DNA from 2 places in the Frateuria sp. GZRe12 genome. Region 1 is predicted to be linked to the other one. Evidence: riboswitches for the same ligand, from Rfam matches in the RefSeq annotation. Region 1 holds a riboswitch; the other holds the start of a gene.

Region 1 (5,724 bases):
AAGCGCGGCTGCCAGACGACCTGGCCACCGAAATGCCACTCGTTGGTACCGCGCTTGCCGATCTGGTTGATCACGCCACCGTCGGAACGACCGTACTTGGCGCTGTAGCCGCCGGTCAGGGTTTCCTGCTGGTCGATCGCGCCGTAGGGCAGCTGGAAGCCGCCGATGTTGCGGTACGGCTCGCCGGTGTTGTAGCCGTTCACGTAGTAGGCGTTCTCGGACACGCTCGAGCCGCCGAACGCCACCGCGTTGGCGAAGTAGCTACTGCCCTTGACGGTGCCGGGAGCGAGCAGCGCGATCGATTCCGCGTTGCGGGTCACCGGCAGCTTGGCCAGGTCGGCCGCGGTAATGATGGTGCTGGAGTTGACGCTGGTCACGTCGATGGCGGGCAGCGCGCTGGCCACCACCTGCACGGTGCCGAGGTTCTGCGCGTTTTCCGCAGTCGCGGCGGCGAAGGGCACCTGGGTACCGCTGCCCGGCGAGACGGCAACGTTTTCCTGGGTGGCGAGCGTCTGGCCATCCTTGCGCAGGGTGACCGTGTAGCGGCCGACCGGCACGGTGACCGAGTAGCGGCCGCTCTCGTCCACGGCGACTTCACGGGTGGCGCCACTGGCGCTCTGGACCATGACCGTTTCGCCTGCGGCGACCGGCGCAGTGCCAAAGATGCTGCCGGTGGTGGCCTGGCCGAGCGCGAGGCCGGTGAAGCCCAGGCCCATGGCCATCGCCACCGTCAATGCAGTGCGTCGGGGCAGGGCCCGACGCGACATGTAACGCGTATTCATTGAGAGATCTCCCCAGATCGACCCATAAGAGTCATTTAAAAAAACCAGGCGGCAGGCCTAGGACCAGCACACCGGGATACCAACTACAAGACGCTTTCCAGTGCCCGGTTCACGGTGTCTACCGTTACGGGCCTCGCCCCAGCGTTCCTTCGTTGCCTGCAAACCACGTAACCACGAGATTCGCTAGGGCAACCTAACGCCGTGGCTAACGCAATGTCAACTTTTTCTTAGCAATTACCACAAAGATAAAACGTGCGGTTCAACTGCCGGCCAGCAAAGCCCGATTCGCGACCAGGCTTCTGTTTTAGGTAACATTTGCTTCGTTTCGGGTGTCCCGGGGCTTTCTGCCCAGGGATGAAACGGGAAGCCGGTGCGTTGTGCGATGCACAACAAGGCCGGCGCTGCCCCCGCAACGGTAAGCGAGTCGAACGGACGGCACCACGCCACTGTGCTCATGAGCATGGGAAGGCGCCGCCCGGCAGGCACACCGCCTGCGCCCGCGAGCCCGGAGACCGGCCCGAAGCGTTTGCCTGGTGGACCTGCGGTGGGCGGGCCGGACCTCGTGCGTGGCCTTGCGCCTGCCCGTCGTTCCCCCCTGCCTCCGGCCGCCAGCTCATCCACGCTTGAGGCCGTGCGTGGGCGCCCGGCCAAGGAACGCACATATCCATGAAGAAGACACTGCTTGCCGTCGCCCTGTGCGGCAGCTCGTTCGCCACGCTGGCGACCGACACCACGGACCCGGTCGCGCTGTCGCCGGTGATCGTCACCGCCACGCGCACCGCGATCACCGTCGACGACGCGCTGTCATCGGTCACCGTAATCACCCGCGATGACATCGACCGGCTGCAGCCAGTCTCGCTGATCGACCTGCTCCAGGGCCTGCCCGGCGTGACCTTCGCCCAGGCCGGCGGGCTGGGCCAGCAAAGCTCGCTGTTCCTGCGCGGCACCAATTCCTCCCACACGCTGCTGCTGATCGACGGCGTGCGCGTGGGCACGGTCAGCGCCGGCATTCCCGCCTTCGACCAGTTGCCGCTGGACCAGATCGAGCGCATCGAAGTGGTGCGCGGGCCACGCTCGAGCCTGTATGGCGCCGACGCGATCGGCGGCGTGATCCAGATCTTCACCCGGCACGGACCGCGCGAGGGCAACCTTGCGCCATCGCTGCGCCTGGGTGCCGGCAGCCGCGGCTACGCCGATGGGCAGTTCGGGCTGGCCGGCGGCGACACACACGCCTGGTACAACCTGAGCCTCGGCGGCCAATACACCCGCGGCATCAACGCCTGCCGCGTGGGTGCGGGAACTGTCTTCGCCGGCTGCTTCACCGACGAGCCGGACGCCGACGCCTACCGCAACCGCAATGCCCTGGCCAACGCCGGCTACCGCTGGGACAACGGCGCGGAACTGAGCGCGACCTGGCTGCGCAGCGACAGCCGCGTGGAGTTCGACGGCGCGCCCTACGGCAACCAGCACCACAACCGCCAGCAGGTCGCCGGCGCTCAGCTGGGCTTCGATCCGCTTTCCTCCTGGAAGGTCACCCTGGCGGCCGGTCAGAGCCTCGACGAGCAGCACACCGACAACGACGGCGTGTTCGTGCGCTACGGCAACTCGCGCCGCAACCAGGCCTCCTGGCAGAACGACCTGAGCCTGGCGGACAACCAGTTGCTGACGCTGGGCGTCGACTGGCAGCGCGAGCACCTGTCCAGCGATACCGGCTACCTGGACGACAGCCGCAGCGACACCGGCGGCTACGCGCAGTACCAGGGCAACTTCGGTCGCCACGAAGTGCAGCTGTCGCTCCGCCGCGACGACAACCAGCAATTCGGTGGTCATACCACCGGCGCGGCGGCGTGGGGTTACGCGTTCGACCACGGCCTGAAGCTGTCGGCCAGCTGGGGCACCGCCTTCCACGCCCCGACCTTCAACGACCTGTACTACCCCTACGGCAGCGGCAACCCGGACCTGCAGCCGGAAACCTCGCGCAGCGCCGAACTCGGCCTGGCACAGCAGCATCGCGGCTGGCACTGGGCGCTCAACGCCTACCAGACCACCATCGACCAGCTGATCTCGCTGGATACCAACTACTTCCCCCGCAACATCAGCCGCGCGCGCATCCGCGGGCTGGAGGCCCAGGCCGGCACGGCGCTCGCCGGCTGGCGGGTGGAGAGTTACCTGACGCTGCAGCGTCCGGAGAACCGCGATGGCGGTGCCAATGACGGCCACTTGCTGCCGCGCCGTCCGGAACGCACCGCGCGACTGGAACTGGACCGCCGCTTCGGCGCGTTCGGCGTGGGCGCCACCGTGCTTGCCGCCGGCGCGCGCTACGACGACCTGGCCAATCTGCACCGGCTGGGTGGCTATACGACCACCGACCTGCGCGCGAGCTACGCGTTCGCGGACGGCTGGCAGGTCGAGGCACGGCTGGCGAACGCGTTCGACCGGCATTACGAAACGGTCTACTACTTCAACCAGCCCGGTCGCAGCTGGTATCTGACGCTGCGGTACACGCCGGGGGGGTGAACTTCCCTCAAGCCTGCCCCCATCCGTTTGTCTGGCACCATCCGGCCCTGCCTTTCGGCAGGGGCCGGACTTCAGGCACATCCTCCGCCGCGACCGCCCGGCATAACGTGCCGCATGACCTTGCCCATCCTCTGGCCCACGAACCACGTGGCGGCAGCGCGCTACGCTAGCCATCCCGGCGCGGCGCCTGTCGCGCACCCTCCCCGCGGTACGGACGCCCCGTGAACATCTTCGCCCCCCTGATCCGCCGCCCGATCGGCACCTCGCTGCTGGCGCTTGGCCTGACGCTGGCAGGCCTCTGGGCCTACCTGCTGCTGGGTGTGGCGGCGTTGCCATCGCTCGATTTCCCCGGCGTCTACGTGGTGGCCAACCAGCCGGGCGCCAGTGCGCAGACGATGGCAAGTACGATCCTGGCCCCCCTGGAGCGCCACCTGGGCCGCATCCCGGGGGTCGATGAGATGTACGGCAATGCCACCGAAGGCCAGGCCTCGGTGATGGTCCGCTTCACCTTCGATCGCACGGCCGACAGCGCCGCGCGCGACGTGCAGGCGGCGATCAACGCCGCTGCGCCCGACCTGCCCTCGGGCATGCCCGGTCCGCCGCAGTATTTCAAGTTCGACACGGCGCAGATCCCGATCCTGTTCATCACGCTGACCTCCTCGGGGATGCCGCAGGACCAGCTGTTCGACCTGGCCGATACGCTGATCAAGCCGGCGGTCTCGCAGATCCAGGGCGTGGCGCAGGTGCAGGTGTTCGGCGGCACGCCGCACGCGGTGCGCATCGAGCTCGATACCGACGCGCTGGCCGCCAAGGGACTGACTTCCAACGATGTAGCCAACGCGTTGCGCGCGGCCAACGTCACCTCGCCGCAGGGCACGCTGAGCGACGGTCGCACGCAGATGACCGTCACCGCCAGCGATGGCCTGCAGACGCCGGACGAATTCGCCCACCTGCTGATCGCCATGAAGCATGGCGTGCCGGTGCGCCTGTCCGACGTCGCCCGCGTCTACGGCGGCCAGCAGGACAAGTACCAGGGTGCCTGGTTCGCCGACGCCAGCGGCAGCGCGCGCACGGTCGGCCTGCAGATCAGCAAGCGTCCGGAAGCCAACGCGGTGGCGACGGTGGAAGCGATCCGCGCCAAGCTGCCGCAGCTGCGCGCCTCGCTGCCGGCCAGCCTGCAGATGAACGCGGTGTTCGACCTTACCCAGACCACCAAGTCGGCGCTGCACGAGGTGGAGGTCGCGCTGCTGATCTCGATCGTGATGGTGGTGCTGGTGATGCTGGTGTTCCTGCGCCGGCTGCGACCCACGCTGATCGCCACGCTGAGCGTGCCGCTGTCGCTGGCCGGCGCGTTCGTGGCGATGTGGGCGCTGGGCTACACGCTCAACACCCTGTCGCTGGTCGCGCTGGTGCTGTGCATCGGCTTCGTGGTCGACGATGCGATCGTGGTGATCGAGAACATCGTGCGCCACATGGAACACGGCATGCCGCCGCTGCAGGCGGCGCTGACCGGCGTGCGCGAGATCGGCTTCACGGTGGTGTCGATCACGTTGTCGCTGGTGGCGGTGTTCGCGCCGCTGCTGTTCGGCAACAACATGCTGGTAATGCTGCTGCGCGAGTTCTCGGTAACGCTGACCGCGGCGGTGGTGATTTCGGCGATCGTCTCGCTGACCCTCACGCCTGCATTGTGCGGGCGGCTGCTGACAGCCGAACCGGTCAACCCGCCGCCGCCCGGGCGCATCGAGCGCGCGGTGGAAAATTTCGACCGCGCGCTGCTGAAGCGCTACGAGCGCGCGCTGGACTGGGCGATGCACCATCGCCGGCTGATGCGCTGGCAGCCGCTGCTGCTGCTGGTGTTGACCGTGCTCCTGGGCATTGCCGTGGGCAAGACCGCCGGCGGCACCTTCATGCCCGATGAGGACACCGGCCAGTTGCAGGCACAGGTCACCGCCGATGCCAACATTTCGCCGGAACTGCTGACCGAGCGCGTGCTGCAGGTGGCGAAGATCATCAAGGAAGACCCGGCGGTCGAGGACATGCTAACCATGCTCGGTGGCGACGGCGGCGGTGGCGGCGCGGTCGGCAACTCGGCGCAGATGTTCATGGACCTCAAGCCCCGCGGCGACGCGCCGGGCGACCGTCGCATCGGCGCCAAGGAGGTGGTCGAACGCCTTTCCAAGCGGCTGGACAAGCTTGCCGGCGTCGAGGTCGAGCTCAGCATCGCGCAGTTCCTCGGTGGTGGCGGCAGCGGCGACAAGGGCGGCCAGTACGAGTTCCAACTGGTCAGCGACAATGGCGGCGACCTGCAGCCGTGGACGCTGAAGATGGTCCGCCGCCTGCGCGAGAACAAGGAATTCCGCGACGTCGGCAGCGACTTCGACCAGGCCGGCAAGCAGCAGATGCTCAAGGTCGACCGCGAAGCCGC
Region 2 (5,724 bases), 130 kb from region 1:
ACGGGGACGGGCCGGGACGCTTCAGTCGTGATGGGGCGCCTTCAGCACGCTGATCCTGCCGTTGGCTTCCAGCCGCACCTCGGCGACGTCGCCCACTTCGCGCAAGCCTTTCTCGCGCAGCACCCGGCAGAACGCCTCATCGGACATGTCGTGCTTGCGCAAGGCCCCCTCGATGATCCGTCCATCGCGCGCGAGCAGGCTGGCCCTGCCCTCGATCACGCGATCGAACAATCGCCAGCGCGCGGCCACCCAGGCGATGGCCTTGTCCAGCAGGAAGATCGCCAGCACGCCGATGATCGCCGCAAGGGGCGCCTTGTCGTCGCCGATGATCGCCGTGCGCAGCGTACCCCCGACCAGCATGAGCACCACGATGTCGAACGTCGTCATTTCGCCGAACGAACGCTTGCCCAGCAGCCGCAGCAGGAGCAACAGGCCCAGATACACCCCCGCCCCGCGCAGTGCATACACCCACCACGGGTCCGACAGGTGCATGGCGTCAGCCGGTCGAGCCGCCCATCACCGGCACGATCGCGCCGCTGATGTAGCTGGAGCAGCTGGGCGCGGCGAGGAACACGTAGGCCGGCGAAAGCTCCTCGGGCTGCGCCGGTCGCCCCATCGGATTCTTCGAACCGAACTTGCTTACGCCCTTGGCCGGCTTGTCGGCCGGATTGAGCGGCGTCCATACCGGCCCCGGCGCCACCGCGTTCACCCGGATGCCGCGCGACACCAGGTTGCTTGCCAGCGACATGGTGAAGGCGTGGATCGCGCCCTTGGTCGCGGAGTAGTCGAGCAGGTTCGCGTTGCCGAACAGGCCGGTTTCCGAACCGGTGTTGATGATCGAGCTGCCTTCGCGCAGGTGCGGGAGCGCGGCCTTGGCCATGTGGAAATAGCCATAGATGTTGGTGCGCATGGTGAGGTCGAAGTGTTCCTCGGTGATGTCCTCCAGCGCGTCGGCGTGCTCCTGGAAAGCGGCGTTGTTGACCAGGACGTCCAGACGGCCGAACTCGTCCACCGTTTGCTGCACGGCCTGCTCGCAGAAGCCCGGATCCTTCACGTCGCCGCGGATCAGCAGGCAGCGGCGGCCTTCCTTCTCGACATGGCGCCTGGTCTCGCGCGCGTCCTCGTCCTCGGACAGGTACACCACCGCCACGTCCGCGCCCTCGCGGGCGAACAACACGGCCACCGCGCGGCCGATGCCCGAGTCGGCGCCGGTGACGATCGCCGCCATGTCTTCGAGTTTTCCGCTGCCACGGTAGTCGGGCGCCAGGAATTGCGGGCGCGGCTTGAGCTTGGCCTCCTTGCCCGGCTTGCTCAGGTGCTGCTCGGGCAACGGCGGGCGCGGCCTGGCGCGCGTGCTGGTCTGGCCAGGCTGTTTCTTTGCGGCGCTCTTGCCAGCCGGTTTCGATGCCTGCTTCTGCTTGTCCTTGGCGTCGATGCGCGATTGCACCCGGCGTTCTTTCGCTACCGCCTTGCCGGCGCCGCTGCCGCCTTTGGCGGTTTTCGTCGTGGCCATCATCCGCTCCCGCTGTGGCTGGGTATGGCTCGCGACGATAGGCAGCGCGCCGTGGGGGACAAGTGAGCGCAGCGTTGCGGCCGGGAACTCGTGCCAAAGGAGCACTTGTTGGCACCTTCCGCCGCATTCGAAAGGGGAAGTGCCGGCAAGGGGGCACTGCGCGATCACGGCCCTTGCCAGTCCCATAGGGAAGGTGCCCGAACGCGGGCGGAGCGCTTTTGGTGACCGTCGACCACTAAATGTTGGGTTGACCGTCGCCCAAAGCCCAGATATGTTGTGCCTCGTCGGTGCCCGTCCAGACGCGACTGTCGGTCGGGCTTAAAAGGGAATCCGGTGTAAATCCGGAACTGCCCCGCAGCGGTAAGCGGAAACGAACGTCCTCACATGCACTGGGTCGCAGCGCCTGGGAAGCGAGGGCAAGTAGGTGGGTCGACCGACCCGCGTCCGCGAAGTCCGAAGACCTGCCGGCACGCCGGGCCCCAAGGGCTGGCGGTCGCGTCGCATGAGACGCGACCGTCCGATCCTGATGCGGCCCGGCGCGGGTGACCGCTTCCGCGGGGAGGCGCGTTGCATGCGGGCGTTCTGGCGCCCGCGTGGGCGTGCCGTCCGTCGGAAGCGAGCCCTCAGGCCCTGCGCGCGGGAGCAGGCGTTTGACGTTTTTGGAACCGTCGCGTCGGTGCGTTCTCCTCCGTACCGGCGCGGCGGCTTCCCTCCCGGAGACCCGCATTGGACACCCTCGATACCGCTTCCCGCGACGGCACGGCCGCGCCACCTGCCGACGACGGCTTTGCCCTGACCCCGCCGCACAGCCCCGCGCAGATGCGCGTGACCAAGCGCAACGGCGTTACCGAAAGCGTGGACGTCAACAAAATCGTGCGCGCGGTGACGCGCAACGCCGACGGCCTGCACGGGGTCGATCCGCTGCGCGTTGCGCTCAAGACCATCGGCGGCCTGTACGACGGCGCCAGCACGGCGGAGCTGGACCAGCTCTCGATCCGCACCGCCGCGGCGCTCACCGCGGAGGAGCCCGAATACGGCCAGCTTGCCGCGCGGCTGCTCGGCGCCTACATCGACAAGGAAGTGCGCGGGCAGGAGATCCAGAGCTTTTCGCAGTCGATCGCACGCGGTGCGGAGCTTGGCCTGCTCAACCCAAGGCTGCGCGACTTCGTCGCCGCGCACGCGCGCAAGTTGAATGACGCGATCGATCCGGTGGCCACTCGCCGCTTCGAGTACTTCGGCCTGCGCACCGTGTACGACCGCTACCTCCTGCGCCATCCGCAGGTGCGCAAAGTCATCGAGACGCCGCAGCACTTCTTCATGCGCATCGCTTGCGCGCTCGGCGGCAACGAGGTGGGCGAGACGCTGGAGCTCTACCGCCTGTTTTCCGCCCTCGACTACATCCCCAGTTCGCCCACGCTGTTCAACGCCGGCACCGCGCATGAGCAACTGTCCTCCTGCTTCCTGCTCGACTCGCCGGCCGACTCGCTGGAGGCGATCTACGACAAGTACACGGACGTGGCCAAGCTGTCGAAGTTCGCCGGTGGCATCGGCCTTTCGTTCACGCGCGTGCGCTCGCGCGGGTCGCTGATCCGCGGCACCAACGGTCACTCCAACGGCCTGGTGCCATGGTTGAAGACGCTCGACGCCTCCGTCGCCGCGGTCAACCAGGGCGGCAAGCGCAAGGGCGCGTGCTGCGTGTACGTGGAGCCCTGGCACGCGGACATCGAGGAATTCCTGGAGCTGCGCGACAACACCGGCGACGAGGCGCGGCGCACGCACAATCTCAACCTGGCCAACTGGATCCCCGACGAATTCATGCGACGGGTCGAAGCCGACGGCGACTGGTCGCTGTTCGACCCGAAGGCCGTGCCGCAGCTGGTCGACCTGTGGGGCGTGGCTTTCGAGCAGGCCTACCGCGAGGCGGAAGCCGCCGGTCTCGCCGCCAGGACGATCAAGGCGCGCGAGCTCTATGCACGCATGCTGCGCACGCTGGCGCAGACCGGCAACGGCTGGATGACCTTCAAGGACCGCTGCAACGCCACGGGCAACCAGACGGCCGAGGCGGACAACGTTATTCACCTGTCCAACCTGTGCACCGAGATCCTGGAGGTCACCGGCGCGGGCGAGACGGCGGTGTGCAACCTTGGCTCGATCAATCTCTCGCGTCACCTCGCGGAGGGCGCGTTCGATTTCGAGCGTCTGGGCACCACCGTGCGCACGGCGGTGCGCCAGCTGGACCGGGTGATCGACCTGAACTTCTATCCGATCGCCAGCGCGAAAAGCGCCAACCGCAAATGGCGCCCGGTGGGCCTGGGCATCATGGGCCTGCAGGACGTGCTGTTCCAGTTGCGCCTGGCCTTCGATTCGGCCGAGGCGCTCGACCTGTCCACGCGCATCGCCGAGGAAATCTACTTCCACGCGCTGGAGCAATCCTGCGAGCTGGCCGAACGGGCCGGCGCGCATCCGGGCTTCGGCGAGACCCGCGCCGCGCGCGGCGAGTTGCAGTTCGACTACTGGCCGCGGGCCGCACCGCACGACGAGGCGCGCTGGAGCGCATTGCGCGAGCGCGTCAAAAACAGCGGCCTGCGCAACTCGCTGCTGATCGCCATCGCGCCCACCGCCACGATCGCCTCGATCGCCGGCTGCTACGAATGCATCGAACCGCAGGTGTCCAACCTGTTCAAGCGCGAAACGCTTTCGGGGGACTTCCTGGTGGTCAACCGTTACCTGGTCGAGGAACTGAAGACGCTGGGCCTGTGGACGACCGAGGTGCGCGATGCGATCAAGCTTGCCGACGGCTCCATCCAGGGTATCGCGGTGATCCCCGAACACCTGCGCCAGGTCTACCGCACCGTGTGGGAGCTGCCGCAGAAGGCGCTGATCGATCTGGCCGCCGCGCGCGGCGCATACATCGACCAGAGCCAGTCGCTGAACCTGTTCATGGAGAACCCGAACATCGGCCAGCTCTCCTCGATGTACATGTACGCATGGAAGGCGGGCATCAAGACCACCTACTACCTTCGCTCGCGACCGGCGACGAAGATCGCCAAGACGACCGTTGCCGCGCCAAGCCAGGTCGAGGCGAACGCAGCGGTGTTCTGTTCACTGGAGAATCCGGAGTATTGCGAGGCCTGCCAGTGACGAGGAACGCGCATGCAGCCTTATCGCAATCTGGACGGCCATTCGGGCGTGACTGCCTTCGAACTCGGCACGGACTGGATCCGGGTGTGGTTCGTCAACGGCGAGGACTACCAGTATTCGGCGGCAAGTGCCGGGACCGAGCACGTGCGGAACATGCAGGTTCTGGCCGAAGCCGGCGAGGGCCTGGCCTCCTACATCAGCAAGTTCGTCCACGACGACTACGAACGCGGGGCATGAAACCTTCTCCAACGGAACAGGGGTTGGGAAAGACGGCTCGGCGCTTGCCGCGAATCGCGCAACCCTGGCCATCCTGCCGCGTACAGGGTGCGCTCCCACCGGCGAGAGTCCGCTTGCATGGAACCGGCTCAGCCTGAGCGGGTGCGCGCAGCACCGAAATCGAGGGCCGCGCGCCCGATCCCGCACATGACCCGTACCTCATCCGCCCCCCGGGGCACCCTTCTTCGACTGGCTCAGGCAGGCCTGGGGGAGAAGGAAGAATCGAAGGCCATCGTATGACCAGTCAACTGCTCGACCCCGGCTACGCCCTCACCCTGCGCCCGATGCGCTATCCGGCCTTCTACGAGATGTACCGCGCCGCCATCCGCAATACCTGGACGGTCGACGAGGTCGACTTCGCGCCCGACCTCACCGACCTCAACGCCAGGATGAACGCCGCCGAGCGCCACCTGATCCAGCGCCTGGTCGCCTTCTTCGCCACCGGCGACACCATCGTGGCCAACAACCTGGTGCTCAACCTCTACCAGCACGTCAACGCGCCCGAAGCGCGCATGTACCTCTCGCGCCAGCTCTACGAGGAAGCGCTGCACGTGCAGTTCTACCTGACCCTGCTGGACACCTACATTCCCGATCCTGCCGAACGGCACCGGGCGTTCGACGCGATCCAGAGCATCCCCTCGATCCGCGCCAAGGGCGAGTTCTGCTTCAAATGGATCGGCTCCATCGAGCACCTCCGCCGACTCGACACGCGCGAAGACCGCCGCCGGTTCCTGCTCAACCTGATCTGCTTCGCCGCGTGCATCGAGGGGCTGTTCTTCTACGCCGCGTTCGCC

What was found. Region 1 has a riboswitch for cobalamin ahead of btuB (TonB-dependent vitamin B12 receptor). Riboswitches for the same ligand answer to the same signal wherever they lie in the genome.
Region 2: it holds a riboswitch for cobalamin, as region 1 does, so the genes downstream of both, ACFWZ4_RS07150 (ribonucleoside-diphosphate reductase subunit alpha) here and btuB (TonB-dependent vitamin B12 receptor) in region 1, are expected to answer to the same signal.

Annotation. Positions count from the first base shown of each region.
Region 1 is NZ_JBHZGI010000002.1:438,998-444,721, forward strand. Features, by position in the region: gene ACFWZ4_RS07760 (TonB-dependent receptor) at 1-782, opposite strand, end outside; cobalamin riboswitch at 1,093-1,317, shown strand; gene btuB (TonB-dependent vitamin B12 receptor) at 1,449-3,299, shown strand; gene ACFWZ4_RS07770 (efflux RND transporter permease subunit) at 3,521-5,724, shown strand, end outside.
Region 2 is NZ_JBHZGI010000002.1:305,918-311,641, forward strand. Features, by position in the region: gene ACFWZ4_RS07140 (DUF421 domain-containing protein) at 22-492, opposite strand; gene ACFWZ4_RS07145 (SDR family oxidoreductase) at 497-1,516, opposite strand; cobalamin riboswitch at 1,782-1,996, shown strand; gene ACFWZ4_RS07150 (ribonucleoside-diphosphate reductase subunit alpha) at 2,240-4,654, shown strand; gene ACFWZ4_RS07155 (hypothetical protein) at 4,667-4,891, shown strand; gene ACFWZ4_RS07160 (ribonucleotide-diphosphate reductase subunit beta) at 5,167-5,724, shown strand, end outside.